2 regions of the Fluviicola taffensis DSM 16823 genome follow, and region 1 is predicted to be linked to the other one. Evidence: riboswitches for the same ligand, from Rfam matches in the RefSeq annotation. Region 1 holds a riboswitch; the other holds the start of a gene.
What was found. Region 1 has a riboswitch for S-adenosylmethionine ahead of FLUTA_RS20085 (homoserine O-acetyltransferase family protein). Riboswitches for the same ligand answer to the same signal wherever they lie in the genome.

Region 1 (16,287 bases):
ATACCTGATTCATTTTTAACTTCCAGTACGAAAGGAGATTCTGTTAATTTCAATTCTAATTTCATGACAATTCCTCAATTAAATGTGCTGATTTTTCAGTAGAAATATCTGTGTTTTTTGTCAATTGAATACTATCTGGAATAACTGCCAAGAAATAATCAGGTGCATTGTTCCAATCTTGCTTAGAAATTTCCTCATACGAAATGATTCCAATTTTATAGCTATGAGATTGTCCGGTATACGTTTCATGTGTTTCAATAAACGTTATCTGATCCAATTTTTCCTGACTGGTTGCACTCAAGTACACTTTCAGCGAATAATCACTATCAAAACTCAAGTGTTCTTCTGTTTTTGATTTTTTGTATTCGTACGCATAGTCAAACTGCAAAGCCGAAATATCTGAAAGAACCGCACTTGCCGTTGGGTGACTTCCGGCACCTTTTCCTAAGAACAATTGCTTATCGGAAAACAAAGCTTCAACAACCACTGCATTAAACTCGTTTTCGACATTAAATGCAAAGTGATTATTCGGAATGATATGCGGAGCTACAAAACCAACTATTTGATTATTAATTCGGGTTCCAAATGCCAATAATTTAATTTTCAATCCTTTTTCGCGTGCATATCTTGCATCCCAATCTTTCAACTGACGAATTCCGTAATTCCAAACGGCATCTTGCTTCGTAGTGAATCCAAAAGCATGTTTCAGTAATAAAACCAACTTATATTTTGCGTCAAAACCGTCTACATCTGATGTTGGATCCAATTCTGCGAAACCTAGATCTTGTGCATTTTTCAATGCTTCATCGAAAGATTCACCTTCCGCCGTCTTTGTGAGAATGTAATTCGTTGTTCCGTTTACAATTCCACTGATATTTGAAAGTGAATCGTTGTTATAATATTCCTCCAAGTTTCGAATAATTGGAATGGAACCACCAACTGAAGCTTCGTATAGAAATGAAACATTATTTTCTTTTGCCAACGAAACCAGTTCATTCAGGTGATATGCAATCAGTTTTTTATTTGCGGAGACTACATGTTTTCCAGCTCTTAGTGCTGTGGTGACAATTTCATAAGCAGCTTCTGAATCATTGATTAATTCCACCACCACATTGATCTCATCATCTTGCAAAATTCGATTTGAATCCGTACTAAAGTAACTTGAATCAATGATCCGTTTTTTGCTCAAATCTTTGATAACAATGTGCTTGATCGATGCTTGAAGCAAGGTTGTTTTATTTAATACTTCGTATAATCCTGTTCCAACACAGCCGAAACCAAATAATCCTATTGTGAGTTGATTTTTCATCTTAATTGTTTTTTAAAAATTGTGTAATGTGATTTGCCAAAATTTCTGTTTCTACTAAAAATCCATCGTGACCAAAATCAGATTTTAGGCGAATAAGTCTCGCATTTGGCAATTGTTTGGTCAGTTCTTCCTGTTCTGTGATTGGAAACAATAAATCGGTGTCGATTCCAATGACCAAAGCAGGCATGAGGCATTTTCCCAAAACTTTTTCGTCTCTATTTCTAAAAACATTGTGCGAATCCATTGCTTTTGATAAAACCCAATAACTAAATGCATTGAAGCGATTTGCCAGCTTTTCTCCTTGGTACTTTTGATAGGAACTTGCTTTGAAGCTGTCGAATTTGGAATCAGTTTCTTCACTTTGTGTGATTTTATAACCTTCATACGTTCGGTAACTCAACATTCCAATCGCTCGAGCAGCTTTCAATCCTTCTATTCCGCCATTTTCTTGTTTGCTATAAAATGTTGAATCTGCTTGAATTGCCAATCTTTGGGCCTCATTAAATGCAATACCAAATGGAGAATGCTTCAAGTTCGTTGCAATTGGGATAATGCTACCGATTTTCTCTGGAATTAGTAAAGCCCATTCTAAAAGCTGTTGTCCGCCCAAAGAAGCGCCAATCAAGGTGTGAATCCATTCGATTTTCAGTTCTTTCCTCACCAATTCCAATCCAAAAACCATGTCCCGAATGGTCAGAACTGGAAAAGAATCAAACTGTTCTTCGAGTAATAAATCGGTACTCAAGGGACCAGTTGAACCGTAAGCGCTTCCTAGAACATTGACCGCAACGATGAAATATTCTGCTGGATCAAAACATTTTCCTGCTCCAAATAATCCGCCCCACCATTCTTGTACACGGTGATTTCCCGTAAGCGCGTGGCATACCCAAACGACGTTTGATTGGTCTTCATTCAGCTTTCCCCAAGTTTGATAAGCCAATGAGAGACTGGAAAGTACCTTTCCCGATTCTAATTGAAATTCGGATTTAGAAGAAAAAATAAACTGTGTTGGCTGCAAAAGCGAAGCCTTCGAATAAATTGTTGACATGAAATGTGTTGTGAAATATAAATTATTGAACTGAAAGAATTAACAACAGCAACAACAACACATTTTCGTAAGAAGAGAAATAGATAAAGACGACTCGAATTTGAGTCTGAAGTTCGGATTTGAATGTTTCGCACTTTTCATAAACGCCATTTTTATATTCGTCTGACTGCAACATGCATCAAACTCGGAAGTTGGCACCGGTTTTCCAATCCACCCGAACTATTCGGAAGAACTTAAAGTTGGTTGCCAGAGGGTCAAAAAGTCCGTCTCTCGCCTCTTCTGTATAAACTAGTTGTATTCTCGCTTAGAATTACGGTACAAATGTTCTAAAAATAAATGGATAAATCAAAATTTCTTGAGAAAAAAATGAAAATAACTGGAATACCAAGAAGTGGATTGTTCTAATTCTTGTAGATGATTTTAACAGTTTTCGCTTAGTATGAATTCGTTGGAAAATAGACTCATGTCTATCCGTCTTTTGGAGTGGAGATTTGTTGGTTATAAACTGAAATAGTTACTGTTCCCTATCAAGACTGTTTCAATACTCCGAAAGATTTGAGGAAGAATCATCCCCTTAAACGCCCAATTATACTGGCGAATAGACTCATGTCTATCTGTCTTTTTGAGTCGAAGTTGTTGGGCTTAGAATCGCTATTTTACCAATCGCTCTTGAAAACCATTTTTAACACTCCGAAATATTCACGGAAATATTCGTCGCTAATCCTCCATCGGATGTTTCTTTGTACTTTGAATTCATGTCCAAAGCAGTTTCCCACATCGTTTTAATCACTCCATCCAACGAAACTTTTGCCGTATCCGGATCTCCCTGCAAAGCCAACTGACAAGCTGTAATTGCTTTAATTGCTCCCATCGTATTTCGTTCGATACATGGAATTTGAACCAATCCACCAATCGGGTCACAAGTTAATCCTAAATGATGTTCCATGGCAATTTCCGCAGCCATCATTGCTTGATTTGGGCTTCCCCCCAAGCATTCTGTCAAAGCAGCAGCAGCCATTGCAGATGAAACGCCAATTTCGGCCTGACAACCACCCATGGCAGCCGATATCGTAGATCGTTTTTTGAAAATACTTCCGATTTCCGCAGCTACTGTCATGAAGCGAATGATGTCTTTCTCTTCTGTTCCTCCCGCAAAGCAAACGTAATACATCATCACCGCAGGAATAACTCCCGAAGCTCCATTTGTTGGTGCAGTAACAACTCGCCCAAATGCGGCATTCTCTTCATTTACAGAAAGAGCAAAACAACTCACCCAATTCAAAGTGTTCTGGAAAATATTACTCGTAGCTTGAATTTGTCTGATGAAATCTTTGGAATCTTTACAAGCAATTCCGTTCAATAAACGTCTGCTCATTTCATACGCCCGTCTCTTTACGTTTAATCCTCCAGGAAGTGTTCCTTCTGTATTTACGCCTCTGAAGACGCAATCACGCATAACATTCCAAATTTCCAAACATCCAGCAATTGTTTCTTCCTGAGTTCTCCAAGTCAATTCGTTTCGCAATACAATTTCAGAGATGCTAACACCTTGCTCTTCACAATATCTTTTAAGGTCAGCAGCTGTTTCAATAGGAAATGGTAACTGAGCTGAATCGGATAAAGTAAGTTCCTCTTCGCCTTCTTTTACTACAAATCCTCCACCAACGGAATAATAAGTATGAGATTCTTGAAATCCATCCATCATGGTAATAGAAAGTGTCAATGCATTGGGATGTCCAGGAAGTGATTTATCGAAATGGAAAATCAAATCTGTTTCGGGATCAAAAGTGATGACTTGTTCTCCGCAAATTTCGAGTGTTTTTGTTTGATGAATCTTCCCAAATTTAGGATTGATTGTATTTACCTCAATGGTAACAGGATCTTCACCCATCAATCCTAAAAGAACGGCAATATCTGTACCATGTCCTTTCCCAGTTTTAGCTAAAGAACCATACAAATCCACATGAATTCGCTTGATTTCTTTAATTCCAGGTTTTACTTTATAGAGATTTATAAATTGTTGAGCTGCTCTCCAAGGTCCCATTGTATGCGAGCTTGAAGGACCAACTCCGATCTTGAATATATCAAAAACACTAATTTGTTCCATTGGGGTGAATTTACTGAAGCAAGATTAAGCAAAGATTCTACTTTCACAGCTTCTGCAAAGGTAAGTTTTCATGCCGATATTGTTAAGAATTCAGGATTAAATGACTATAAATTTATATCCACTTCGTGGATAACATATCAGAAGCTGTGCTTCTTCCCTCAGAACACGCCTTACAGGCTTTCCTTAGTCTTCAATCAGCTTTAGCTGATTTCTTATCTCACAAAAACCCATTCAGTTGGGGAAGATTGCTTTTCATCGTAAGTATAACCATCCACATTGTAAGCTTTCAAGTCTTCCGAGTGTTTCAAATCATTTTGAATGATATAGCGAGCCATTGCACCACGCGCATGCTTTGCGAAAATCATAATCATTTTATACTCTCCATTTTTAAATTCTTTGAAAACAGGAGTAACAACCGGATTCTTTACTTTTTTCCAAAGAATTGCTTTATTGTATTCTGCAGAAGCTAAATTGATAATCGCCTCCCCTTTTTCGGTTTCTTTCAGAAGTGATTTCGTCAATTTATCTCCCCAAAATTGGTACAAACCAGTAACTCCTTCTTTGATTTCTAATCTCGTTCCCATTTCCAAACGATAGGGGTGAATTAAGTCCATCGGTTTCAAAAGGCCGTACATTCCTGATAAAATACGCAAGTTTTGTTGTGCATTTTCCAATTCCTTTTCAGAAAGTGTTTCAGCATTCAATGCTTTGTAAACTTCACCTGTAAACAAAAAAGCCGCTGGTTTCACATCCTCTGTTGGAGTTTCTGAAAGATGCCACGCTTTATTCCTATTCACGTTTAGCTCTGCAATATCTTTTGAAACGTGCATCAATTCCATGATATCTTTCACTTTCATTTTTTTCAACTTCCCAACAAGTGTCTTCGCTTCTTTCGAAAAGATAGGTTGGGTGTAATTAAATGATGAAATCTGACAATTTTCATTGATCGATTTTGCAGGAGAAATGAGAACTTTCATACGTGAATTTACTTTGCCCAAAAATACGTTGAAAAAAGGGAATTGGTTTTATGAAAATAACTTGAATAAATAAAAAAATCGCCTCAAGTTTTATCTCAAGACGATTCCTTCATTCCTTATTGAATCTAATTATTTGATGAGTACTACATGACCGCCTAATTCAACTTTTTTGTCGTTTGATCTGCTTTTTACTTTTATTTTCCAACTGTATGTTCCATCCATTGTTGTTTGTCCATCAAATGTTCCATCCCAACCAACTTCATAATCTAGAGACTCAAAGACAAGTTGTCCCCAACGGTTAAATATTTGAAGATGATAACTTTTTACATCAAAACCAGAAGTCAAAACAGGTTTAAAAACATGATTAAATTCATCTCCATCTGGAGAAAATGCATTTGGAACATAGTAAATCAAATCTTCTTTCACTTGAACTGTTTTAGATACAGTATCCGTACAGCCATCACTATTTATTGCAACCAATATCACTTCGTAATATCCAGCCTCGACCCCAGGGAATTCATGTGTTGGGTTTTCCAAATTACTGTACGATCCATCTGAAAAATCCCATTGATAGTCTACCGCTCCATAAGAGTCATTGAAGAAATTCACAAAGGTATTCGATGTTTCAACTACATCTGGGGTTAAATTAAATCCTGCAATTGGATTCGGATAAACACACAATAAATTAGACTGTGTTCCTGTATTTGTACATCCTTCTGGCGTAAAAACAGTCAGTGTTACATCATAACATCCTGGATTCATTAATTCAAGATTAATAGAACCACAACCAAAGTATTGAGATCCATCAGACAAAGTCCATTGACAATCATTCAAATTTCCTGTAGACTGATTGGTCAATGTTGTAATCAAAGGAGAACATCCTGCAAGATTCGTAGCAGAGAAATTAATCTGTGGAGTTGGAACAACTGTAACATGAATCACATCTGTATTTTTACACCCATTTACATCAGTACCAATAACAGTATAATTCGATGTGTTTTGAGGTACAAATGCAACTCCATCAGTTACAGAATTATCCCAAACATAACTCACAGCGCCTTGTCCATTCAAAGTAGTTGAAAACCCTTCACAAACAGGATAATCAATACCCGCAGAAACAATTGGCAAATCCCAAACTCTCACTAAAATAGTATTACCTACTGCATTCGTACATCCAGAAATAGAACTTTCTTGTACAGAAATCAATTGATAATTAAAATCTCCTGCCACATTTGTTGGAACCGAAATAGTTGCTTGTCCAGTATTGGAAGAAATGGTTTGATTTGCTCCACCATTCAAAGAATACGTAAAGATGAAAGGTGCAACTCCGTTCAATCCTTGAAAAGTAACAACAGGTTGGGGTTCATTTAAACACAAACTAACAGCTCCAGCAATAGTTGCCGTTGGAAGCGGGTTAATGATAATTGTTGCAGTACCTGCTTGATTCGCTGAACACGCCGTAGAAGATGCATCCTGAACACTAATCAACTGATACACGAAATTTCCAACAACATTTGTAGGGGCATTAATCGTAGCATTGTTAGATCCTGCTGGTGTAGATACCGTTTGAGGAGCTCCTCCATTTAATGTATAAGTAAATGTATATGGTCCTACTGTATTTCCACCTGTAAAAGTTACCTGTGGCTGATTCGAGAATTGACAAATCGTTACATCTCCAGCGATTGTTGCTGTTGGCAAATCATTCACAACAACCGTTACAGAACCTTGCTGCAGATTCAAACAAGTAGTTGAACTCGCATCTTGAACACTAATCAAATCATAGACATGTGAACCAGGAACATTCGTAGGGATAGAAATTGTAGCCACTCCAGCAGCATTTGAAACGACCTGGATGGCAGCACCATTGTTATACGAATAGCTGAATGTATAAGGAGCAGTTCCGTTAGCTCCTGTAAAAGTAACCGTTGGCTGAGGGGAATTTAAACAAAGTGTTGTATTCCCTGTAATTGTTGCTGTTGGCAATGGATTTACTGTCACAATTCGACTATCCGTATTAATACATCCTTGAGCGCTTGTACCTGTTGCAGTATAGGTTGTTACACCAAGAGGTGGGGTTACACTCGAACCATTAGCAGGAACACCTTGATCCCAACCATAATTAGCTGCAGTTCCAGTTGCTGTAAGTGTAACCTGAGCTCCATCACAAACTGCAATATCATTTCCTGCATTTACTGTTGGAAGCGCATTTACTGTTACTGTTGTGGTTGTTGGTAAATAACAAGGAACTGACGGTGTAAAAGTGATCGTATATAACTGACTCGTTGTCGTTGTACTCGTAGATAAATCTAAAACACCTGTATTTGCATTAATATTCATTGTTGCAGGTGCAATACTATAAGCTCCAGCTAATGGAGTAGAAAGTGTTGCTGACGGATCAGCTGCATCGATACAATAAGCTGGATTTGGATAAGATACGGTATAAACATTCGCTGGATTTACTGTCACAAGAACTTGATCAGTTGCTGGACAACCATTCAAACCAATTCCATTAACAGTATATGTTTGTGTAGTTGCAGGAGTAAATGGAACACCATCGACACCACCGTTGTCCCAAACAAAATTTGTTCCAGTAACTCCTGCCAATGTGACACTTCCTCCAGCACAAACTGTTTGATCTAGCCCTCCATTGATAAAAGGAGTTAAAATTGTTACCGTTAAAGGAGCAGATTGACATAAAAGAACTCCATTTGGATCATATAATCCAGCTACAATAACTGTGTCACTATATATTGGAATCGTAATCGTATTTGAAGAAGGTGTATTACTTCCTGGGATATCCCAGCCAACATTTGTTGTTAAGCAAGGTCCCGCGTTTATGAAGATATTATCCAATCCCCAGTTATCACAACATCCACCAGATGAATTTACTTGAATCCATCGGAACATCGTGTTTGTAGTGGTAGCACCAGGAGGAATTGGAATAGAGAAATTACTCCAATTTGTATAAGCAGTAGCACCGTTGATAGAGTTATTTCCACCAGGGTTTGCTGGGAGTTGGAATCCCCATGGACTAAAATACACAAACTCAATCCAAGTTGCTCCGCCATCAATACTGTATTGAATCGAAACTCCTTCATCTTGTTCGTCTGGTCCTTCACAAGGCACACCTCCTCCTTGAACGGCGTATTTCATATCAAAGTCGATGGTCCCCCCTGAACAAACATCAAAATTATCACTTGTAATTTGTGGTGTTCCAGCCGCAGTTGAAGCCCAAAAATAAGGTGTGTTATCCAATGAATTTCCACATAGAACACCATAGTTGGCAGTTCCTGAAGTAGACCAACCAGCTGGAAGCGCATTATTGTTGAAATCAAAAGCTTGGTTTGCCTGCGTTACTGTTCCAGTAGCAGTTAAAGTAATTGAAGTCCCTGGACAAACCTGAAGAGGGTTGGGACCCGCGATCGTGACAGTGCACGTTTGTGAAAATCCGGTTATAGAACCTAATAAACACATTAAAAACAAGATTGTTTTCATGGTAGTAAGTAAAAAAGTGTTAGTAAAATCTAAATCAATTAAGTTTCAATCTGCGTAGAGCATCATTCAACCACCAAGTTTTCAATTTTTAATTGCTGAAAATGCCAAGCTCCAGAAAAATTAGGATTTTGCAGATAGACTTTCGTCTTGTCATTTGTTCCACAATTAGCAGTAAAAATTTGATTTGGAGATAAACTTTGATAATATAAGCTCTCATCACTTCCATTGCACCCTGCACATCCTTCTTCAAATTGAACAACGATATTAAAACCTACATGTAGATTTGTATTCGTTAGATTTTCAATTTTCAAAAAAGCGAATTCATAGGGTTGTTTTCCTGATTCAACATCACACGGGCCTTCAACATAGGAAATTTTAAGTTCGGGAGTAGTAATCAGCGTAAGCTCTTCTTGAGAATACGCTGCAGAGCCAAAAAGTAAGCTTAGTGCAATACCTTTCGCTACCTTGATAGGATCTTTTATCATAATCTAACTTTTAGTAGTAAAATTCATTTAATGAATAAATGAATGATAATTAATGTGTAGTTTGTAAGTAGGACTCAATTTTCACTTTGGTAATTTGAATCCCCTTATCTATAAAACGAATCATTTACCGAAAGAGCTTGTTAACTTTAACATTAATCAGGATTCATTTAATATTCTAGCAGTTTGATCGAATATTAACATTTAGTAAACTTTTACTGATAAAAAAATTAAATATCAAGCATTTAAATGAATTCAACACTATTAAGGTTTGATTCATTGGATTGCGGAAAAAGCACTGAGAGAGCGTGATATTTAGATTAGAAGGTATCTAGAGAATCATCCAAAGAAATCACTCATTCAGAATTGGATGTCAAATAGTATCAATTTTAAGGCAGAACAAGACAGCCTTCATTATAAATAGTAGGGCAGATTACTTCCTATGGAATAAAAATGGGGTGCGAGCTAATATACTATCAAAATCACTTCAAGCCAAAATGCTTTTCAGCTTCGTCCACAATCTGACCACCAATTGCTAATGACGCAGTTGCAGCTGGAGAAGGAGCATTTAAAACGTGGATAGAATTTTCATGAAATTCAAATCGGAAATCATCACGAGTGTCTCCGTCTTCGGCTAAAAGAAGCGCTCTTACTCCTGCTCTACCTGGATGAATATCTTCCATTGTTAAGGATGGAACGATTCGTTGAAGTGTTTTTAAGAATAATCGTTTTGAAAAAGCTCTGCGGTATTCATCAATCCCAAATTTCATGTTATTGAAGAACAATTTCCAAGTTCCTTTGTAAGACAGGGCATCGAAAGTATCTTTGAAGGAGAAATCTGTTTTCCCGTACCCTTCTCGTTTAAATGTGAAAACAGCATTTGGACCACATTCGATTTCGCCATTGGTCATTCGTGTAAAATGTACTCCTAAAAACGGAAAATCTGGATTGGGGACTGGATAAATCAAGTTCTTCACTTTATGTTTGGCTTCAGGAGTCAATTCATAATAATCTCCTCTAAAACCAACAACTTTCTCTTTCAACTTTACACCATCTTTTTTAGCCAATCGATCCGCTTGAAGTCCACCACAGAAAATCAAAAACTTAGCTTCTATGTTTCCTTTGTTCGTAGCAATGATTGTTTTTTCAGCTGAGCGCTCGATTCCAACAACTTCATGATTCAATTTCATGGCGCTTTTTGGTTGCATTGAAAGTGCAATTTCTGCCATTTTTTCGGTTGCTCCACGGAAATCAATAATTCCTGTACAAGGAACCCAAATCCCTCCAATACTTTCTACAAAAGGTTCGATTTCTTTCACGCGCTTTGCATCGATCATTTCAATACCTTCTGTATTATTTGCCAATCCATTCTGGAAAATTTTATCCATATTCGATAGCTCAGAAGAATCTACTGCAACGACTACTTTTCCACAAACATCGTGATCAATACGGTGTTCTTTCGCAAAAGCAACTAATTCATGTCTCCCTGAAACACAATTTTTAGCTTTTAAAGAACCTGGCTTATAATACAAACCACTGTGGATTACTCCGGAATTGTTACCCGTTTGATGATCTGCCAATTTTGCTTCTTTTTCAATCAAAACAATTGCCAAATCAGGATAACGCTTCTGCATTTTGTAAAGCGTTGCTGCACCTATAATTCCACCACCAATAATTGCTACGTCGAATGCCATGTAGATATAAATTTGGTGCAAAGTTAAAAAAAAGTGACGGTTTAGAAGGGTAAGTCAATACAAACGTTTGGTACAAAGTGATGCGGAAAAATCGAAATGACTACATTTGAATAACTTTCAAGAGAACTATCAAGCAGAAAGGAACAATGCAGCAAGAAAGAATTCATTTTGAGAACTTAAACGGATTGCGATTCATTGGTGCTTTCCTCGTTTTCATTTTTCATGCATTTACGATAAATCGCGAAGTTTGGGGGAGTTTTTTTGAATCTGGACCATTTCTTTTGTTCCGCAAACTAACTTCCATCGGACATTACGGTGTAAACTTATTTTTTGTTCTTAGCGGATTCCTAATTACTTATTTGCTCTTAAACGAATTGAAAGAAAAAGGAAAAATTCATATTGGATTCTTTTTAGTTCGCCGAATTTTACGACTTTGGCCCTTGTATTTTGTTCTTGTTATTTTTGGCTTTTTTATCTTTCCCTTGCTTCCATTTGGCGTTCAAACAATTCATGAATTTTGGAGATATGCCTTATTCTTATCGAATTTTGATGAAATTATTCATGGAAGTCGGGATAGTTTGAACTTTCTCACAGCGACTTGGAGTGTTAGCATTGAGGAACAATTTTATATCATCTGGGCACTCTTTATTGGACTTTTTCAATGGAAAACAATTCGTTCTTTTCGCATCTTTTTTTTGATTATCGTTTTCGGATCTTTCTTCTTTAGATGGTATTATTCAAACAATGTAAGTGTTTTATATTATCATACATTGAGCGTCATTTCAGATATGGCAATGGGCGGTTTATTAGCAACTTGGGTATTTAAAAAATCCATCATCTCTTCAGTTCAAGAGCTCAAGAAATGGAAAATTGCACTCATTTATTTGATGGGGATTTCCTTTTTATTTTTCGCATCTCATATACTTCCAGGGAAGTTCATTGCATTAGAACGTTTGGTTTCTGGAGCATTTTTCTCCTTTGTATTGTTGGAACAATTACAAGCCAAATATTCATTCTACAAGGCAGATCGTATTCCTTATTTTGAACGAGCTGGGAAATTAACGTATGGATTTTATTTGTTTCATTCCTTGATGATCTTTTACCTGTGTAAATCGTTTGAGACACTGGAATGGAATCAACATATTGAAGGATTTATTGCTTATTTCATCCTCCTCTTAGTGATTAATTCTTCACTATCCATTCTTTCCTACCGATACTTTGAAAAACCACTATTGAATCTAAAACGATATTTTCGGGTATGAGGGGAAAGTAACTAGTTATTAGTGGTTACTTTTTAGACATAAACTTCTGAGTCTTCAGATTGGAAAAATTGAACATAAAAAAACCCGAACAAGATGCTCAGGTTCAATTCAATATTTGATTGATTGGTTTATTGTAAACCGTTCAATTCTTCGATAAAATAAACACCTTTATCTTCCATCATTTGACGAATAGCAGGGAAATCTTTTTTTGAATTAGCTGCATGGATCTTAGCCAAAGCAAGATCTCCAAAACTCAATGCTTCTTCAATTAATTTATCAGTAGCTCCAGTTTTTGATTCGTTATACAATTGGATAGAAAAACACTCGTCAAGAACGTCGATAATCATCCCGTTCAATTGTTTTTTGATTAATCTCTTATTTGCCATTTTTGAATTATTTTCGACAAAAGTAAGGAATATTCTAGGACAACTGGTAAATTATCTTTTACAACGTTATTTGCATTCTCAAAGCACTAAAAAATAAGTAACTTTATGCCGTGAATTATGCAATTGTAGATATCGAAACAACCGGTGGGTCAACAAAATCTTCGAAGATTACCGAAATTGCTATCTATAAACATGATGGAATGAAAATTATCGATTCCTTCGACACCTTGGTTAATCCTGAAATGCCCATTCCAGAATTTATTTCAAGATTGACTGGAATCCATGACGATATGGTGGAAAATGCCCCTAAATTCTATGAAATAGCGAAACAGATCATCGAATTCACGGAAGATTGTATTTTCGTAGCCCATAATGTGGGATTCGATTACGGAATTATTCGGCATGAATTTAAACTATTAGGATACGATTACCGCAAAGCACATTTATGTACTGTTCGAGCATCTCGCTATGTTATTCCTGACCATGAATCCTATAGTTTAGGGAAACTTACCAAAGCTTTAGGAATCCAGCTAATTGGTCGCCATCGCGCAAAAGGAGATGCAGAAGCAACAGCGCACTTGTTCACTTTATTACACACAACCGATTCAAAAGGATTGCAAACCTTCATTCAAGAAGAGATAAATCCGAAAATATTGCACCCAAATTTAGATTTGGAAACCCTAGAAGAAATACCAAATAAACCTGGTATTTATAAATTCTACAACGATACCAATCAGCTGATTTATATCGGTAAGAGTAAACATATAAAAAAACGGATTGAACAACATTTAAAGAATGTAAAAACATTAAAAGGATCCATCATGCGCGAAGAAATAGCGCGTATTGAATTTGAATTGACGGGTTCGGAATTGATTGCTTTGTTGTACGAATCTGAATTGATTAAAATTCACAAGCCCATTTATAATCGGGCGCTTCGTAGAAACAATTATTCTTACGGACTTTTTTCGTTTGAGGATCAAGCTGGCTTCATCCAGTTATATGTCGATAAAATCAATAAGACTTCCAATTTACCTATCACAACTTTTACCACCAAGAAAGAAGCAAATGATTACATTTTTCAATTGGTTGATGAATTTCAGTTGTGTCAAAAATTAGTTGGATTGGAAAAAAGTTCAGGAAGTTGTTTCGGGTATCAAATCAAAAAATGTCACGGTGCATGCGTTGGTGCTGAAACTTCAGAGTCATATAATCTCCGTATTCAAGCACTCATCAATCAATTAACCTTTGATGATGATAATTTGTTCTTGGTTGAAAATGGTCGCGACAAACGTGAAAAGAGCGTAGTTTGGATTGAAAATGGATCTTACCGTGGTTTTGGATTTGTTCCTTACTTCGCATTAAAACAGCCTCATAGAAACTGGCTACGCTTTATCGATATGCATCCTGAAGACAAAGATGCTAGAACTATATTGAGGTATTATACCCGTAAGAATGTAGAGCTTCTTAAAATTCCTTACAACGGGTAAAAACCCAATTCCTTATCCTCTTCTTTGAATAATTACGTTCCCTACTAATAGTGCGAGAGCGAGTGAAACTATAACAATCATCGTTTGCGTTTTTATAATTGATAGATTTCATTCTGAAAGGTTGTAAATATACAGAAACAAAAAAAGCGGCTCATCATTAGACGAACCGCTTTTCAAAATTATATATCTTAAAGTTACTTGCTTTTTTTCACTTTGAATGTCTTCGTAAAGTCCATCAAAATTGGAGTTGCTACACACAATGAAGAGTATGTACCAATTACAACACCAATCAACAATGCGAATAAGAATCCTTTAATTGCTGGTCCTCCAAACAAGAACATGATCAACAATACTACAAACAAAATCATTGAAGTATTGAACGTACGACTTAAAGTCTTATTCAATGCATCGTTAATTACTTCTTTAGCTTCGTGTTGATTTTTATCAAAATTCAAGCTCTCTCGAATACGGTCAAATACAATGACGGTATCATTCATCGAGTAACCGATTACCGTAAGAACCGCAGCAATGAATGCTTGATTCACATCTAAACTAAATGGTAAAATACCGTGTAACAATGCAAATACAGAAAGTACGAATAAAACGTCATGTGCTAATCCTAAGATTGCCCCTAATGAATATTGCCATTGACCAAAACGGATGAAGATATAAGCGAAAATCGCAATCAAAGCTAAGGTAATAGACAAGGTAGCAGAAGACCACATTTCTTCAGAAACAGAAGCCATAATGGAACGTGTATCTGTCACTTGAATCTCGCCTGTCTTTTCTTTAATGGTTTCAAACGCTTCTTTCATTTTACCTTCCACTTTTGCAGTAGCAGCTGCATCAGCCAATAAGTAATTTGTTGTGATTTCGACATTATAAGAATTCGATTTGTTTTTGATTTCAACATTCGATTTTTCACCATTTTTTTCTACGAAATAGGTTTCCATTGCTTTTCTGATAGTTTCAGTATCAGCAGCTTTTTGCATTTTCACACCAAATGTTCTACCACCAGTAAACTCAACACTTTGTTTCAAGCCTCTGGTTGCCATTGCAGCGATTCCTAAAACAGAAACTGTAATTGAGAAGATGTAGAAATATTTACGTTTTCCAATCCAATCAAAATGGAAGTTAGAGAACATATTGTGTGTATACTTTGTACTGAAAGAAACCTTCTTACCTTTTTCTATTGAAGAAGTAATAATCAATTTCGAGATAATAATTGCAGAGAATACAGAAGTGAAAATACCAACAATCAATGTTGTAGCGAAAGATTCAATCTCACCTGTTCCAAATATTTTCAAAATCATTGCAACCAATAAGTGAGCAACGTTCGCATCAATAATAGATGGTAATGCTTTAATGAAACCAATGTTCACCGATTCTTCAGCAGATTTACCCAATGCGTTTTCTTCTTTTATACGCTCAAAGATTAAGATATTCGCATCGACTGCCGTACCAATAGTTAATACGATACCTGCGATACCTGCTAAAGTCAATACTGCTCCAAATGAAGCCAAACATCCAAAGATTAAGATTACGTTGATTGCTAATGCAATATTTGCAACCAAACCACCTTTTCCGTAATAGAAATACATGTAGATGAAAACTGCTAAGAATGCAAAAGCAAATGATACTAATCCTGATTCTGAGTTTTCTTTACCGATTGTTGGTCCAACTTTCGTTTGCTCTTTAATAATACAAGGTGCAGGAAGCGATCCTCCATTTAACAAACCAGCCAAGTCATCTGCCTCAGCGATACTGAAATCTCCTGAAATTTCTGTTGATCCACCGTTAATTGCATTACGAACAACTGGTGCCGAATAAACAACATCATCCATAGTAATAGCAACCGAACGATTGATATTATTCCCTGTCATGACACCCCATTTCTGAGACCCATCGATTGACATGGTTAAACTTACTGTAGTTTCTAACGTTTGAGAATTGAATGAACGAACAGCAGAGCGAATATCTTCACCACCTACTTCCGCTTTTCCATTTTCAGGAATTTTTACCGCATATAAAACGTATGCT
Region 2 (16,287 bases), 1.3 Mb from region 1:
TGGGCGGCAGTGGCGTATTTCTTCTTTAAATTTTAAGAAGACTTTCGAAAGCACGGATTTCACACTCAGTTCTCACGCTCATTACCCAAAAAGAGAAAGAGTCACAGGAGTGTGAGTATGGAGATAAAACAAAAGAGCATGACTTTCGTAATGCTCTTTTGTTTTTGTGGTCCCACTTGGACTAGATTTAAGTTTTATTGGATTTCATTCAATTTCATCAATCCCTTGCTAATATTGCGATTCAAAACGATTTATCATTAGATAATGTTTAATGAGTTTTAATGAAATTCAGTGAGAGATTTGAAAATTCTTATCTAAAATGAAAAAGCCGCAGAACTACTGTTTCGAGGATATCGTTTTTAATTTAGTAGCACACTTGAGGACGAACTAAACATCTTAAACATTTATTCCAACTCTTATGAATTAGTCAAATTTTATATCGTATGACTTTATTATTTCATTTATAGCATGGTCTTTTGGGATTTGCGATTGCTGCCATTCAAGCTTTAATGAATCTTTGTCATAACTTGTACATTTTGCCGTTCCAAAAGAAAACCACCCACCTTTTCCACTTGCGGGATCACTGAACACGATACTTTCTGATGCTTCAATCATATCAAATAATTCATCTACAACCCCTGGCTTAATCGCTATATTCATTGCAGAACCTCTATTTGGAACACTTGGATAATAAATTGCATCTACAGGATCATCTGGGTTGTTGAAAAAATAATCTGCAATCAAAGCACTCATTATATAACCTTGTCTTTTATTAGGGGAAACAGTTTTAGTAAAAGCATCTTCAATAAACTTGGTAACTTCAATAACAACCTCTTTATTATTGGGTTGCATTTGTTTTAAGCACTCCTGGAATGTTTTATAGTCATCCCAAAGTTCCTTATGGTTTTTAATAGCAGATTGATGTGAGAAGCAAATGTTAACGAATTTAAGTTCTCTTTTGGCATTGAATTTCCATTTTGAACTTGTTATCATTTGCCCTGCTTTAGGTTGAACCTCAACCGTTATAGGAAGCATCCCCATACTCCCTGCATAGAATATACAAGTTCCTTTCAAACTTGCTCTATTATAATCTATTTTGTCTGCAATACTTAAAGGCGGATATCTAAGATTTACAAGGCTTTGTAATCTTGAATTATTAGGACTGACATCTTCATTAATTACCAAACGTTCAAATGGTAATTTAAAGGAGTTTATCTTTTGATTCCAGTATGGTACAATTGCAATTAATAGAGAGAAATTTGCTTTCAAGAAATCAATCTCAACAGGTAGCAAATTCTCAGATTTGCTCATGTATTCTCGCAGGACTTTGATTTTGAATAAGTATTCATTTTTTTCAATATCAGAAATATCTGTGTTGTATAAGTCAATAGTTGGCATAGTATTCACCTTTAAATATTGGAATTTATTTAAATCACATTTGGAACGATTTTAGCAAAAAATTAGGAAATTCCTAAATTAAATTGAATTTTCTTCGTCATTAAGTTTTTCTCTTAGGATACTATTATTAGTATACTCAATCATTCTTTCAGCCCATTCTTTAACTTCATACAGTGGATGATTCAATAAAAGTTCTAGTAATCTTTTTTGTCTTTCATAATATGGAACTGAAGACCCCACACTTCCGAAAGTACCCATATTTGCAGATAATTCATTCAGTACACTTTTCTGATCGCCGAATTCATCTATAACACTTTTTGTAAATGAGTGCCATTGCACTTCAGTTGCATCCTTTTCTAGTAATGGCATCATATTGGCAATTCTTTTAGGAGCAGTTTCCTTGTTTTCACGCATCCATTGAAGTATCTGAACGTTATGTTCGTCTGTGAATAATTTGCTTGGATGTTCCCAACTTCCATTGCGAGGACCTAATAGGTTTTTTAAATGTAAAAATGTCAAAGAGTTTCCAATAAGCCCTTTCCCCAGAATGGGCCAGGAGGAATTAAAATATTTTTCTATAAGAATACTTATCACTATTCGAATGTAAGTTTCCATCGAATAATTATATGAGCGAACAGAACAAAATTCTAAAATCTGGTTAGCTATAATTTCTGCGAAAATAATATCTTCAGATTCATTCAATAATTTTTCGACACAATTAGACCAATGATATGACTCCATCCCTACACCTCCGTCTTCATTAACTATCATGTTGTCACTTGAAATCAATTCCTTAACATAATCTTTGCATTTTTTCCAATTATCCTCATTACTATATGAATACATAAAAATCAAAGAAAGTGCTGTCCATCTTCCCTCATTTCCAAATTGAGCAATTCTTTTACATAACTCTATCGTTTCTTCAGCTAAAAGGTGCTCCAATGCCCTTCCATATTGAAAACTCTTAAAATAACCAACGGTAATTTCTTTGCCATCAATTATTTCAAATAATCTATTTAAATCTTTCAAACTAGCATCAAGTAAGCGCATCAAGTAAAAAGCATATCTATTAAATGATAAATTACTTAATACCTTCTCCAATACTTCTGAACTAATTTTATCATTATCCGCACCAACTATAAATCCACCAATAAGTTCAATATTTCTTTTCTCTTCCGAAATAGTATCCAAACTCTCAAAAGCAAAATTTATAAATCCAGACCTTTCTGATTCAGGATATATTTTACCTAGTTCCCGACCAAAATTAAACGCTTGCCGCTGTTCTCCCTGAAGAAGATTAGGTAAGTATGATAACCATTCTTCTTTTTCATTAATTAATCTGTTAGCCAATTTTTCGGCATTAATTCTTGGTCTATCGATTAAACTTTCTTTGTCATATTTCTCCAGTTGAAACCATTCTGGCTCCGTTACACAAAGAAATAATTGATCCTTTATATCTTCTGATTTTAGAGAGTTAATAACTAACTCAACTTTTTGAAGCGTTTCGAAATTAAGTTTTTCAAATTGAATTGTACTTTTTAAGGCATTTAAAGCGTCCCCCCATAAATCAGATGAATTTTGTTGGATCTTAGTAACTATTTTAACAACCAGATCAACTTCTCCATCTCGAATTAGCGTTCTAAATGATTGAACGAGTTTTTCCTTTGCTAACTTCTTGTTTAATTCGTCATTGAGGGCAATATCTAATAAGATTGTGATAGATTGTTGCCAAAATTCAAGAACTTCACTCCAAATAGGTTCATTATCCCTCAGTCTTGGGCCACTACCTTGTTGATCAGCTCCACCCATTCGAGTATAATTATTATTAAACAGACTGCGACCAAGAGCTAAAACGATAATTCGATTAAAATCCGAATCCTTCTTAGACAATCCATATTTTATAACCTCTAATCGTTCTTGCAAATTAGCTTCTGTCCCTGATAGCGCTAATTGAAAAAGTTGAATAAATTGGTTAGTTGCATTATTTCCCCAAGTTTCATTTTCAGACACTGCAAAAATCATCAAAATTTTAGCTGCAATTGGAAAAGCGTCTTTACGAAAACAAAGCTTTTCTAAAGACCAGACTAAATTTCGACGACCTTCTATAATCTGGGAAATTTCTTGCTTATTCATTTGACCAAAAGCATTCTGTAAAGCTTTCGATGTAGCAATCGGATTCACTTCTACAACGTAGCGAAAGAGGAGTGAACCCCAACTTGTATTAAGAACTTCCGCTGTCCCAAAAGGGCTGTTTGGCCCCCATAAGTCTTGAACAATTTGTTGTGCTTTATCGGCTTGATCTAGGTCTTTTAGTCTTTCGACAAATTTCTCGGCAAGTGGAGCGCCTTTTAAGGTTGTTAAAATCGATTCTATTTTAGCAGGAGGAGTATTTGATAACCAATCAGTGGCAAGTGTTATAGCAAGTGTGGTAGGTTTTACCATGTATTGAGTTCCTCTCTTTTCTATAATATCCTTGTCCTTGTATTTTTTACATATTTCATAAAACTCTTCAGAAGTAACTTGTTGACCACTGTAAACATTTGTTCGAATAAATTCAGATTGATCCTCAAGGTTTTTTTGCTGTACCGTATCCAAAATTGGTCTTAATTCGTCATCTAAGAAACCGAATGTAGAAAAAACAGCACACGCTCTTATAACATTATACTCAATTCTATTTTCATCAATTCCATTAAACAATAATTTCACAATAAATTCTCTTGGTAAAATGCTTGTAAAATCGTCGATACCAGTTTCTTTAATCGTTTTGCAAAACCGTACTGCCATCCAAGGATAACCCTCACAAACATTATTTAAATAATCAATATCACTTTGCCCATGGGACTCTCCTAACATTTCTTTAATAATCTCCCTAACAATGTCTTTCTGATTAATTCTATCAACTTTGAACGATTGACTCTCCTGTGTTTCGGAAGCAATATCAATTGTAATCAAACTGAACTCCCCCATTGTTTTAACTAAACCAGACAAAACAGTATGTGCAGTTTCATCACAACTGTCGACCACTAAAATTCCATTTTGCCTGGTGTGAGAAGTAATATAATTTGCTATATCTTTTAGTTCTCCATTAATACCTATTTCAAAATAAACTGTTTGTTTTCGAAGAGCTTCAATAACATCATTTTCGCTTCTAAAAGCTTCTAATACCAATCTAGTTTTTCCAATTCCAGAATGCCCTATAATCCTGATCGGTTTTTTCGATTTTACAGAATCTATAATAGCATTGATATTTTGAATTGTTTTTTCATTCGTTTTAAATGAGACTTCAGACCCAATTAAGGAAGCTTGCCACTCATCCCAAGTTCTAAAACCTGGTCTTGAAATATCATTAAACCCTTGGACAAGTGTAACAGTAGAGATATTTTCATTTACCCAATCCTTGATCGTATTAGAGTCGTATACTTCAATTTGAATTGTATCAAAATTTGGCTTTCCTGAATCCTCAATAGCTCTTCTAAAATTCAAAATTCTTTCAGCTTTTAATTCAGAATTTAGATTCTTATTAGTGAATAAAATATAGCAACCATCCGAGTCAATAAGTTCTTCTACTCGATCCTTTAATTGTCGTGGTTGAACAATTCCACCGACTTCTATTTTTGGCTTCAAAATTTCCTCATAACAAGCTGTTGGTCCTAAAGTTGTAGCCTTGTTTTGAAAAATACAAAATCTCTGCTTTAACCATTTCGTGGACTCAATACCACCATCCCATTGAACACGACCATCGTCACCACCATCTCCAGTAGTAATATTAAAAGGAACTAAAACACTTCCTTGTATATCATTTTTTTGCAGTTCAATCTGCAATAGGGTGTGTAATAATTTAGATAGTTGAATATCTGTCAGGTGTTCAATGTGCTTTATATCGATTTCATTAATATTCATAAGCTTATTAGAAGAATAGTGTTTGTGACCACAATATAATTAAGATAATTAGACATAAGAGTTACTTATGCATAATTTCTATTCATGTTTGCTTCGAACCATTCCGAGCTGCAATGAAATTAAATGATCTTAGATGCAACATAATGACAGATCAAAATAAAATTCTTATCTAAGCAATAAACAAAAAGCCGCAGAACAAATTGTTCTACGGCTTTCGTCCTATTTAGTAAGTGGTGATGGAGGGAATCGAACCCCCGACACAAGGATTTTCAGTCCTTTGCTCTACCGACTGAGCTACATCACCATCCTTAATTGTGGGTGCAAAGATAGTAATAGAATTCATTCGACCTAAAAAAAAGTGAAAATTTTTCTAAATCAATCCTATCTTTGTACTGAATGGAACAGGGAAATAAATCAATTGTGGTCGATGCGGGAAATACCCGTATCAAGGTTGGTTTGTTCCAAGGACATGATTTACAAGAAGTTCATGCTTTTTCAAACGACGAACTGGATAAACTGAAGTCCCTGTTGATTAAATTCAAAAATCTTTCAGGAATTATTAGTTCGGTGCGTTCGGATAAAAACACCAAATGGCTCAAAGGATTACTTCCAAATGCGTTCCTATTCAATCATCAATTATCCATTCCGCTTACAAACAATTACGAGTCTCCAACAACACTTGGAATAGATCGCTTAGCAAATGCAATAGCCGCAGCAAATATTTCTGATAAAAATGCGTTAGTGATTGACATCGGAACGTGTATTAAATATGATTTTATTCGTTACCCTCAAATTTATGAGGGCGGAGCTATTTCTCCCGGAATCGAATTACGTTACAAATCCATGCACCAATTTACAGGTAAATTACCACTTGTAGAAGACCGGATTCAAGGCCCATTTGTGGGTAAAAACACCCTTGATGCCATGAGAAGTGGTGTTATAAATGGAATGCACTTGGAAATGGTTGGTTTTATTGAAGAATACAGACGACTTTACCCCGAATTAACAATTTTTCTCACGGGTGGAGACAGTCAATATTTTGAATTAGGTAATAAATATGGCATATTTGCCGACGAGAATTTAACCTTAAAAGGATTATTAATAGCACTCATACATGCCCAAACAACTTTTTCTTCTAGTAATTAGTACTATTCTATGCCATTTTGCGTGGAATCAAACAGCATCATCATCACCATATAGTACTGCGGGTATCGGCGAAGAGGGAGGACTTCAAATTGCACAATTTGGAGCAATGGGTGGTATTTCAAGTATCGGATTTGACTCTACATTGATCAACACCTATAATCCTTCAACCTATTCTCTTCTTTCTCCTGGACAACCCTTATTTTCAGTAGGTGTTAGCACAAAACTGTCTACTTATTCAAATAGTATTGGAAGTTTTAATGGGAGAACAACTGGTATTTCAGATATTTCAATGGCAATTCCTTTTGGAAAGCGATTTGGAATTGGACTTGGATTAAAGCCTTTCACGCGCAAGGGATATAACTTGAGCCAACGATCTTATGTCTATGATGATTCTACTACGTATAGCTACAAAGGATACGGATCAACAAGCCTTTTATTTGTTGGGGTTTCTTACGCAATCATTCGAAATGATCGATCCATTCTAAGTGTTGGTGTTAACCTTGGGTATTTGTTTGGAGCAGTTACAAACGAACGATCAAGTATTTTTGATGCAAACAAACCTTCTGGTGGAGTAGATCAAACGAGTTTTAGAATGAAATCACTCTATTATTCTTTTGGAGCAAGTTATCAAAGAACTCTTGGTTATGAGAAAAACAACCAATTGTATTTATCTGCTGTTTACACACCACAACTTCAAATAAACACACATCTTGATTACGGATTGTATTATGCTGATGATGTTACGGATGAAAATACCTATTATGACACCATCATGAGCATTACCAATAACAAAGGAAAAATAGCTTTCCCAAGTAAGCAGACGTTTGGAGCTGGTTATTCTTTTGGACCTAAAAGTTCAAAGGTTGGGGACGGTATGAAATATCAGCTTGGACTATTCGCAGAAGTTGATTTAATGCAATGGAAATCCTATTCGGAAAACTTTACCAGTCATGAAAGTTCAACTTTCTCAAACACCTTTGTTTCAAAATTAGGGATTCAATTCATTCCATCCACTGATTTTACGAAAAAGGCAAAAGGTATCAAGTATTTTTCAAAAATTAAGTACAGAATTGGAGGACAATATGGCTTATTGCCAAACACAATCAACGATAGACAATTAAAAACTGCTTCCGTGACAGCTGGATTTGGTTTTCCATTCTTAACGCATAAAACGAATTCCTCTTTAAATATTAGTTTCCAATATGGTTCAAACGGAACAGGGAATGCTGCTGATTTAAAAGAGCGTTTCTATTCGATTAGCCTTGGAATTATCATCGCTCCATCAAGTTACGAAAAATGGTTTAAAAAGTATAAATTGGATTAAATGGGATTCAAACAAACATTCAGTTATTTATGCCTTGCATGTTTATTGGTGTTTAATTCCTGTGTCAACGATTTAGACAAAATCAAGAAAATTACTTTTAAATCTTCCGACCCAGAACAAAAAACAGAAGAATTATATCTTTTACAAACGGAAGCTGGTTTTCCTCAGTTCAAGTTATATGCACCTCTTGCAGAAGCTTATTCAACTCCTGAGAACATCACAAAATTCCGAGAAGGTGTAAAAATCGAATTCTTTGATGATGCTGGAAATTTAGAATCCGTTTTGACTGGTTTGTATGGGGAAATAAATGAACAGAAAGGAACCATGCGCGTGCTAGACTCCGTACAGTTACATAATCCATCTCGCAAGCAAACTATGTATACCGAAGCTCTATACTGGGATCAAAAAGATAGTCTTATCTTTACGGACAAAATGGTCATGATTAAGAGTCCAACTGAATTAATCTATGGAAAAGGGATACGTGCAAAACAAGACTTTTCCAATTATGAATTCTTGGAACCACAAGGCCGTATTTCAACTAAATAATACAGGAAATGAAAACATACAATCGCATCATGGAGCTATTTTGGCTGTCAATTGGAATCATTATCACAATCATGGTAACTGTTATGTGTTTGAAAGAAAACTTCAGCAGCTGGGCAGTTTATTATGTGTTTGCTTTCATGGCTTTTGGAACTTATCTGATGAGACGCTTTATGAGAAAACGCATGGAAAAACACCAAGCATTTTTAAACGGCAAGGAGCAGAAATAACCGTTCATCAAAGCATAATGTGGTTTCGTATGATTTTCAACCAATTAGCACGCTAAATTCCGTATTTTCGTTTTACCAATATACTCCAGGTTAAAATGAAGCTTTTGAAGGGTTGTTACCTACTCATTCTTATCGTTTGCCCTTCCTATTTATTTTCCCAATGGAATTTAAGCGGAACGGTTTTGGATGAAAAAAAAACACCTATTCCCTTCGCCAATGTTTACATCAAAAACAACACAGATTTAAGAACTCAAACAGATGCTGAAGGAAAATATTCTCTCCAGTTATTTGATGGTGAGTATTTTATTATCGTAAACGCAACAGGTTACCACGAAAGAGAAACCTATGTAGTGATATCAAACAAAAGTGCGGTAAAAGACATTCAACTATTTCCTCAAAAAATCAATGATTTAGAAGAAGCTGAGATTTCCGTAAAAAGAGGAAATCCTGGGAGAGATATCATGCTCAAGGTTGTCAAAAAACGAGATCAAATAAATCCATGGGCATACCCACATTCTGTCGAAGTTTATATCAAAGCCACAGAATCTATTGAGAGAAAGGAAAAGGACTCTAAAAACGAGAAACAAAATTCTGATCCTTTTGAAGAAGAAAAGCGAAAATTGACCCAATTAGCTGGAAATATGAATATCGCAGAAATCCAATTAACGCGAAATTTTGCTCCGCCAAATAAGGTAAAAGAAATTCGCAATGCTTACGAACTCCGGGGAAATGATCGAACGCTTTACTACACCACCACTGTCAAATCCAACTTCAATTTTTTTCAGAACTTACTCTATCTTGAAGATTTGCACAGCACTCCTGTAATGAGTCCAATTTCAACGCCTGGAATTTTATCTTACCGTTACCGATTGGAAGCGCAATACGAGGAAAATGGACGAAAAATAAACAAGATCAAAATTCTTCCTCGGATGAGTTCAACATCCACACTCACTGGATACATTTATGTCATCGATTCCACTTGGCTCATTCAAAAGCTCGACTTAACGATGGAAAAAGGAAACTTGTTCATGTACGATTACTTTTCAATCCACCAAGAATTTGACACTCCGGGAGATTCAATTTGTATCCTGAAAGAACAAGTATTGAATTATGGGGTCAAATACAAAAATGAAACTTCTACCTGCAAAACATTTGCTCAATTCAATTCCTATAACTTCCAACCCAATTTCTCTGCTCGATACTTCAACAATGAGTTATCCGTTACTACAGAAGAAGCTTACGAAAAAGACTCCACTTACTGGAAAAATCAGCGTTTAGTTGATTTAACACCTGAAGAACAGCGTTTTATTTTAGTTCGAGACAGTATTCACGATGCTTTGAATCGGAAAGAATACTTAGATTCCATCGATAAGGTGTTCAATAAAGTTACTTTCTTGAAAGTTGTTTGGTTCGGAGTCGAACATCGAAATCGCGCAAAAAAAACACAATGGAGTATCAATTCTCTTGCGGCTATTCTAAGACCATTATACCCTGCAGGACCGCGTGTTGCACCAGGTTTCAACTACTTTAAGAAATGGAAAGATCAGCGAACATTAGATGTCAATGCAGAGATTTCTTATGGATTTCTCAATCATGACATTAAAGGCAATACCTATTGGAATTACCTCTACAATCCCTTTAAACAATCGCGGCTCCTGCTAGGGTTTGACCATGATTTTGATGCCATTGTTTCCTATGATGCGATTACCCAGATCTATAAACGAAGTAATTTTATTGAAGCAACAAAACTTACAATTGGGCAAACCCAAGAATACATCAACGGATTATATGTCGACTTCAACCTCGAATTCTGCGAACGAAGATCCATCAACGGATACAAAAAAATGGGATTCCTTGACGCGGTTATTCCCAATGATGATTTCAAACCATTCGAAGGTTACCAAGCTTTGCTTGCAGATGTCACGGTAAGTTACACTCCTGGACAAAAATACATGCGCGAACCTCACCGAAAAGTAGTGCTTGGATCAAAATGGCCAACTGTTTACGCGTATTATCAGCGTGGAATTCCCAAATTATTTGGAAGTGATGTTGACCACGAATATGGATTGCTCGGTATTTATCAAAATTTCCAATTGGGAACATTCGGAACATCCTCTTATCACATCAAATCTGGCAAATTCCTGAGTTCGAAAAATCTCAAAGATGCCGATTTTAAATACCAGCGAAGAAGTGACCCTATTTGGTTCTCCAATCCTCTTAGCTCATTTCAGAATCAAGACTCATCATTGCCATCTAGGAATTACTACATCGAAGCACATTTTATTCATCACGACAATGGTTCCATCATGAATAAAATTCCATTTATGAAGAAAACAGGAATTGGAATTGTTTTTGGTTGTGGATTCTTATACGTTGCTGAATACAATTGGAAACATTACGAGATTCTTGCAGGATTAGAACGCAATTTCAAATTTTCAAAACGAAGACTTCGAATTGGATTGTACGGTGTCTTCTCCGACGGAAACAACATTACTCCGAGATGGACAGGGAAAATTTCCTTTGCCGTATTGGATGACCGAAATATGAAATTCAATTTTTGATCGTACCAAAAATAAATATTGTAGGCACGCGATGCCTCGCATGCCTACTTTCATGTTTCGTGTCTCAACCAATTTTCTGTCATTTCCTTTTCAAAGTCAAATCTACTCCGTATCTTTGCGCCAGATCTTTGATATAACTTATGAAGAAAGGTGGAGGGACAGGCCCTATGAAACCTTGGCAACCTGCCAATCCAATTATTTTGGAAAGGAGAAGGTGCCAAATCCGATTCATCAGCTGAGGCTGAAGGAAGAGATAAGTATCAAGTAGTTTTTTGGCTACTTCCCCAACTTCATAGTTAGCAAAGCAACAATAAGGCTATGAAAGACATCAAGCAATTACTAAAAGAACGAATCCTCATTCTCGACGGAGCAATGGGAACAATGATTCAACGCTATAATTTGGACGAAGACGACTTCCGAAAAGGATGGTTTGAAGATCATCCCCACAAATTAAAAGGAGATAACGACCTTTTGGTGTTGACTCGTCCAGATATCATTAAAGAAATTCACGCGCAATATTTAGAAGCTGGGGCCGACATTATTGAAACCAACACCTTTGGTGGAACAACTGTTGCTCAAGCCGATTATCACTTGGAGCATGCTGTTTACGACATCAACTACCACGGAGCAAAAATAGCCCGTGAAGTATGTGATGAATTCACAGCTAAAGAACCCCATAAACCACGTTTCGTAGCAGGTTCCATGGGACCAACAACAAAACTAGCATCCATGTCTCCAGATGTAAATGATCCTGGATTTAGAGCAATTACCTTCAACGAATTAGTTGTTTCTTTCAAAGAGCAAGCAACTGGTTTAATGGACGGAGGTGCCGATTTCTTATTGGTAGAAACAATAACGGATACCTTAAACTCAAAAGCAGCAATGTTTGCCATTGATGAATTGAGTGTGGAACGCGGAATCGAAATTCCCATTATGATTTCTGGAACCATTACCGATCAAAGTGGACGAACTTTAACAGGTCAAACGACTGAAGCATTCTTGGTTTCCGTTTCTCACATGCCACTTTTGAGCATTGGACTAAACTGCGCTTTGGGTGCAGATGCCATGAGACCCTATTTACAAATTTTGTCCAATCAAGCTCCGTTTGCCATAAGCGCTCACCCCAATGCTGGTTTACCCAATGAATTCGGTCAGTACGATGAAACGGCAGAAATGATGGGAGAGCAAATTGAAGAGTTTTTGCAAGAAGGATTGATCAATATCATTGGTGGTTGTTGTGGAACAACTCCCGAACATATTCGCAAAATGGCTGAAATTGCCTCAAAGTATTCACCACGAAAAATTAGCGAAACAGCAAACGCATGAACAATTTACGCTTATCCGGCTTAGAAGCAATTACCATAACACCTGAAAGTAACTTTACCAATATTGGTGAGCGAACCAATGTAACTGGTTCGCGTGCTTTCTTGCGCATGATCAAAGACAACGATTACGAAGCTGCTTTATCCGTAGCTCGTGAGCAAGTGGAAGGTGGTGCACAAATCATCGACATCAACATGGATGAAGGAATGATCGATGGCAAGGAGGCGATGGTGAAATTCTTAAACCTCATCGCAGCTGAACCAGATATTTCGAAGGTTCCAATCATGGTAGATAGTTCCAAATGGGAAATTATCGAAGCTGGTTTGCAATGTATTCAAGGAAAAGGAATCGTGAACTCTATTTCGTTGAAAGAGGGCGAAGAAAACTTTATCCGTCAAGCAAAATTGATTAAACGTTACGGAGCTGCTTCTGTAATTATGGCTTTTGACGAAGATGGTCAGGCAGACAGCTACGAAAGACGTATCGAAATTTGCGAACGTTCGTACCGTATTTTGGTAGACATCGTAAAATTCGCACCCGAAGACATTATTTTTGACCCCAATATTTTTCCTGTCGCTACGGGAATGGAAGAACACAACAACAATGCGCTAGATTTCTTCCGAGCAACCAAATGGATCCGTGAAAACCTTCCCGGAGCGCACGTTTCAGGTGGAGTTTCAAACGTTTCTTTCTCTTTCCGCGGGAATAATCCTGTACGTGAGGCAATGCACTCCGCATTTTTGTTTCATGCCGTTAAGCACGGAATGGATATGGGAATTGTGAATCCTTCTATGTTGGAAGTTTACTCGGATATTGACAAAGAATTATTGGAACGCGTTGAAGATGTTCTTTTAAATAGAAGAGATGATTCTACAGAGCGACTGTTAGATTTTGCAGAAACATTCAAAGGAGAAGACAAGAAAAAAGAAGTTGCCTTAGAATGGCGAAATGCTCCAGTGAATGAAAGACTTGCTCATGCATTGGTAAAAGGAATTGTGGATTTCATTGATGAAGATGTGGAAGAATGTCGTCATCAATTTGAAAGACCAATTCAAGTGATTGAAGGCCCCTTGATGGATGGAATGAACATCGTGGGAGATTTATTTGGAAGCGGTAAAATGTTCTTGCCTCAGGTTGTAAAATCTGCTCGTGTTATGAAAAAAGCCGTAGCCTATCTCTTGCCGTTTATTGATGCAGCAAAAGATGGAAAATCAAGTTCTGCTGGAAAAGTAATTATGGCAACTGTAAAAGGAGACGTTCACGATATTGGAAAAAACATTGTTTCGGTTGTACTTAGTTGCAACAATTACGAAATTGTAGATCTTGGTGTGATGGTTCCTGCTGAACGAATTATTCAAGCAGCCATTGATGAAAAAGCAGATGTGATTGGATTGAGCGGATTAATTACTCCTTCATTGGATGAAATGGTTCACATGGCCAAAGAAATGGAACGCGCCAATCTTTCCATTCCATTGTTGATTGGTGGAGCAACGACATCAAAAGTACATACCGCAGTAAAAATCGAACAAAATTACACCAAAGGACAAACCGTTCATGTATTGGATGCATCACGCTCAGTAACCGTAGTAGAACAATTATTGGGTTATAAAAAAGAACAATTTGTAAAAGACATACAAGCAGATTATGCACGTCTTCGAGAACACCATGAAAAACACCGTGGGGCAAAACAAGTACTTTCTTATGCAGATGCATTGAAAAATAAATTGGTATTGGAATTCAATGGGGAAACAATAAAAAAACCAAAACAATTAGGTGTTCAAGTAATCGAAGAACAAGATTTGGCGCTATTGGTTCCATATATCGATTGGACTCCTTTCTTCCAAACATGGGAATTACATGGGAAATTTCCACGTATTTTGACAGACGAAGTAGTTGGAAAAGAAGCAACACAACTTTATGCCGATGCGCAAGCCATGTTGAAACAAATTGTGGATGAAAAATGGCTCACAGCCAAAGCAGCATTTGGTATTTTCCCAGTAAATAGTATTGACGACGATATTGAAATTTATTCAGACGAACAACGTACTTCCGTTTTAGGAATTCAACATTCACTGCGTCAGCAAACCAAAAAAGCAGCAGGACAACCCAATCTTTCTTTAGCAGATTTCATTGCTCCAAAGGAAAGCGGTTTGATTGATTATTTGGGAGCTTTTGTTGTAACCGCTGGACATGGAATTGAAGAACATGTAAAACGTTTCGAAGCAGATCACGACGATTACAATTCCATCATGATAAAAGCGTTAGCAGATCGTTTCGCAGAAGCATTTGCTGAATTTTTACATGCGAAAGTAAGACGGGAAACTTGGGGTTATGCCAATGATGAAACCTTAGATAACGACGCACTCATTGCTGAAAAATATATAGGAATTCGACCTGCACCTGGTTATCCCGCTTGTCCAGATCATACAGAAAAACCAAACTTATTCAAATTACTCAACGCAGAAGAATTAAGCGGAGTTTCATTAACAGAAACTTTAGCCATGTGGCCAGCTGCATCTGTTTCAGGTTGGTATTTTGCACATCCAGATTCAAAATATTTTGGACTTGGCAAAGTAACACTGGATCAGGTAGATAGCATTTCTACCAGAAAAAACATGGATATAAATCACATGAAACGTTGGCTTTCAAGCAACCTTCTCGATTAAATTTGCATCTTTACATAGAAGATTAACGACTTAATTAGCTTATTGTTAATAACTTAACGCTTCGCTAACATTAATCTCACATTGTTGTTAACCTTGAAACTATACTAAGTATGCGTTTAGTGCTTTTATTCCTAGTCATTTCCACTTTTGGATTTTCTCAAACACCACCAACAGCTCAATTTACGGCATCGCCATTGATTGTTTGTTTGGAGGAAAACATTCATTTCACTAGCCAATCAACGGCTGGTAGCTCACCAATCACTTCCTATTCTTGGGATTTTGGAGACGGAAATGCATCAACTACTCAAAATCCAAACCACGTCTATAGCGCGCCAGGAACTTATACTGTAACATTAACAGTGCAAGCTTCCAATGGTCAGGCCGATTTCGAATTGAAGGCTGCGTATGTGAAAGTAAATCCAAAACCAACCCCAAACTTCACGCTAACACCAAATGGTTGTAGCTTGCCAGTAAGTGTTAGTTTCTCCAATACAACAACTGGAGCCTCTTCTTACGCTTGGAACTTTGGAAATACGCAAACTTCTACTTTACAAAATCCTCCTGCTGTTAACTACACCACTGCTGGAACATACAATGCAACATTAATTGCTACCAATAGTTTTGGATGTAAGGATACAATTGTAAAACCGATTGTGATTTCTAATTTTCAAGCTGGAATAACTGCACCTGCAACTGCTTGTCAGAACACACCAGTTTCAATTACAAATAGCTCTACGGTTGGATCAAACACTTGGAACTGGTCTTTTCCTGGTGGCTCTCCTACTACTTCTACCTCCCAAAACAACACGATTGTGTACTCAACTCCGGGAACTTACACCATTAGTTTAACGACTCAAAATACAAGTCTTGGATGCTCAGGCTCAACCACCAAACAAATAACGATATTGCCAAGACCAGTTCCTTCTTTCACGGCCAACCCAACAACAGGTTGTGCGCCACAAGGAGTTACTTTCACCAATACAAGTCCCAGTGGAACGAACTTTCAATGGACATTCGGAGATGGCTCCACTTTCACTGGACAAAACCCACCGATTCATACGTATCAAAACAATGGAACTTTTAACGTAACATTGACAATGACTGGAGCAAATGGCTGTCCAGGTTCAATTAGCTTAAATGCAGTTACGCTTACTCCTCCGGTTGCAGGTTTCACCAGCACAGACACTGCAGGTTGC

Region 2: linked by a shared signal. The riboswitch ahead of FLUTA_RS05325 (homocysteine S-methyltransferase family protein) and the one ahead of FLUTA_RS20085 (homoserine O-acetyltransferase family protein) in region 1 are both predicted to bind S-adenosylmethionine.

The regions. Positions count from the first base shown of each region.
Region 1 is NC_015321.1:4,558,182-4,574,468, forward strand. Features, by position in the region: gene FLUTA_RS20075 (OsmC family protein) at 1-65, opposite strand, end outside; gene FLUTA_RS20080 (homoserine dehydrogenase) at 62-1,309, opposite strand; gene FLUTA_RS20085 (homoserine O-acetyltransferase family protein) at 1,311-2,357, opposite strand; SAM riboswitch class I at 2,507-2,647, opposite strand; gene FLUTA_RS20090 (L-serine ammonia-lyase) at 3,040-4,464, opposite strand; gene yaaA (peroxide stress protein YaaA) at 4,677-5,441, opposite strand; gene FLUTA_RS20100 (T9SS type B sorting domain-containing protein) at 5,571-8,936, opposite strand; gene FLUTA_RS20105 (hypothetical protein) at 8,999-9,421, opposite strand; gene lhgO (L-2-hydroxyglutarate oxidase) at 9,901-11,112, opposite strand; gene FLUTA_RS20115 (acyltransferase family protein) at 11,259-12,374, shown strand; gene FLUTA_RS20120 (hypothetical protein) at 12,503-12,760, opposite strand; gene FLUTA_RS20125 (3'-5' exonuclease family protein) at 12,871-14,247, shown strand; gene secD (protein translocase subunit SecD) at 14,442-16,287, opposite strand, start outside.
Region 2 is NC_015321.1:1,184,364-1,200,650, forward strand. Features, by position in the region: gene FLUTA_RS05280 (5-fold beta-flower protein) at 1-36, shown strand, start outside; gene FLUTA_RS05285 (hypothetical protein) at 424-1,398, opposite strand; gene FLUTA_RS05290 (hypothetical protein) at 1,477-5,298, opposite strand; tRNA gene FLUTA_RS05295 (tRNA-Phe) at 5,530-5,602, opposite strand; gene FLUTA_RS05300 (type III pantothenate kinase) at 5,695-6,444, shown strand; gene FLUTA_RS05305 (porin family protein) at 6,413-7,768, shown strand; gene lptC (LPS export ABC transporter periplasmic protein LptC) at 7,769-8,314, shown strand; gene FLUTA_RS05315 (hypothetical protein) at 8,323-8,541, shown strand; gene FLUTA_RS05320 (DUF5686 and carboxypeptidase regulatory-like domain-containing protein) at 8,637-11,102, shown strand; SAM riboswitch class I at 11,238-11,362, shown strand; gene FLUTA_RS05325 (homocysteine S-methyltransferase family protein) at 11,421-12,428, shown strand; gene metH (methionine synthase) at 12,425-15,091, shown strand; gene FLUTA_RS05335 (PKD domain-containing protein) at 15,202-16,287, shown strand, end outside.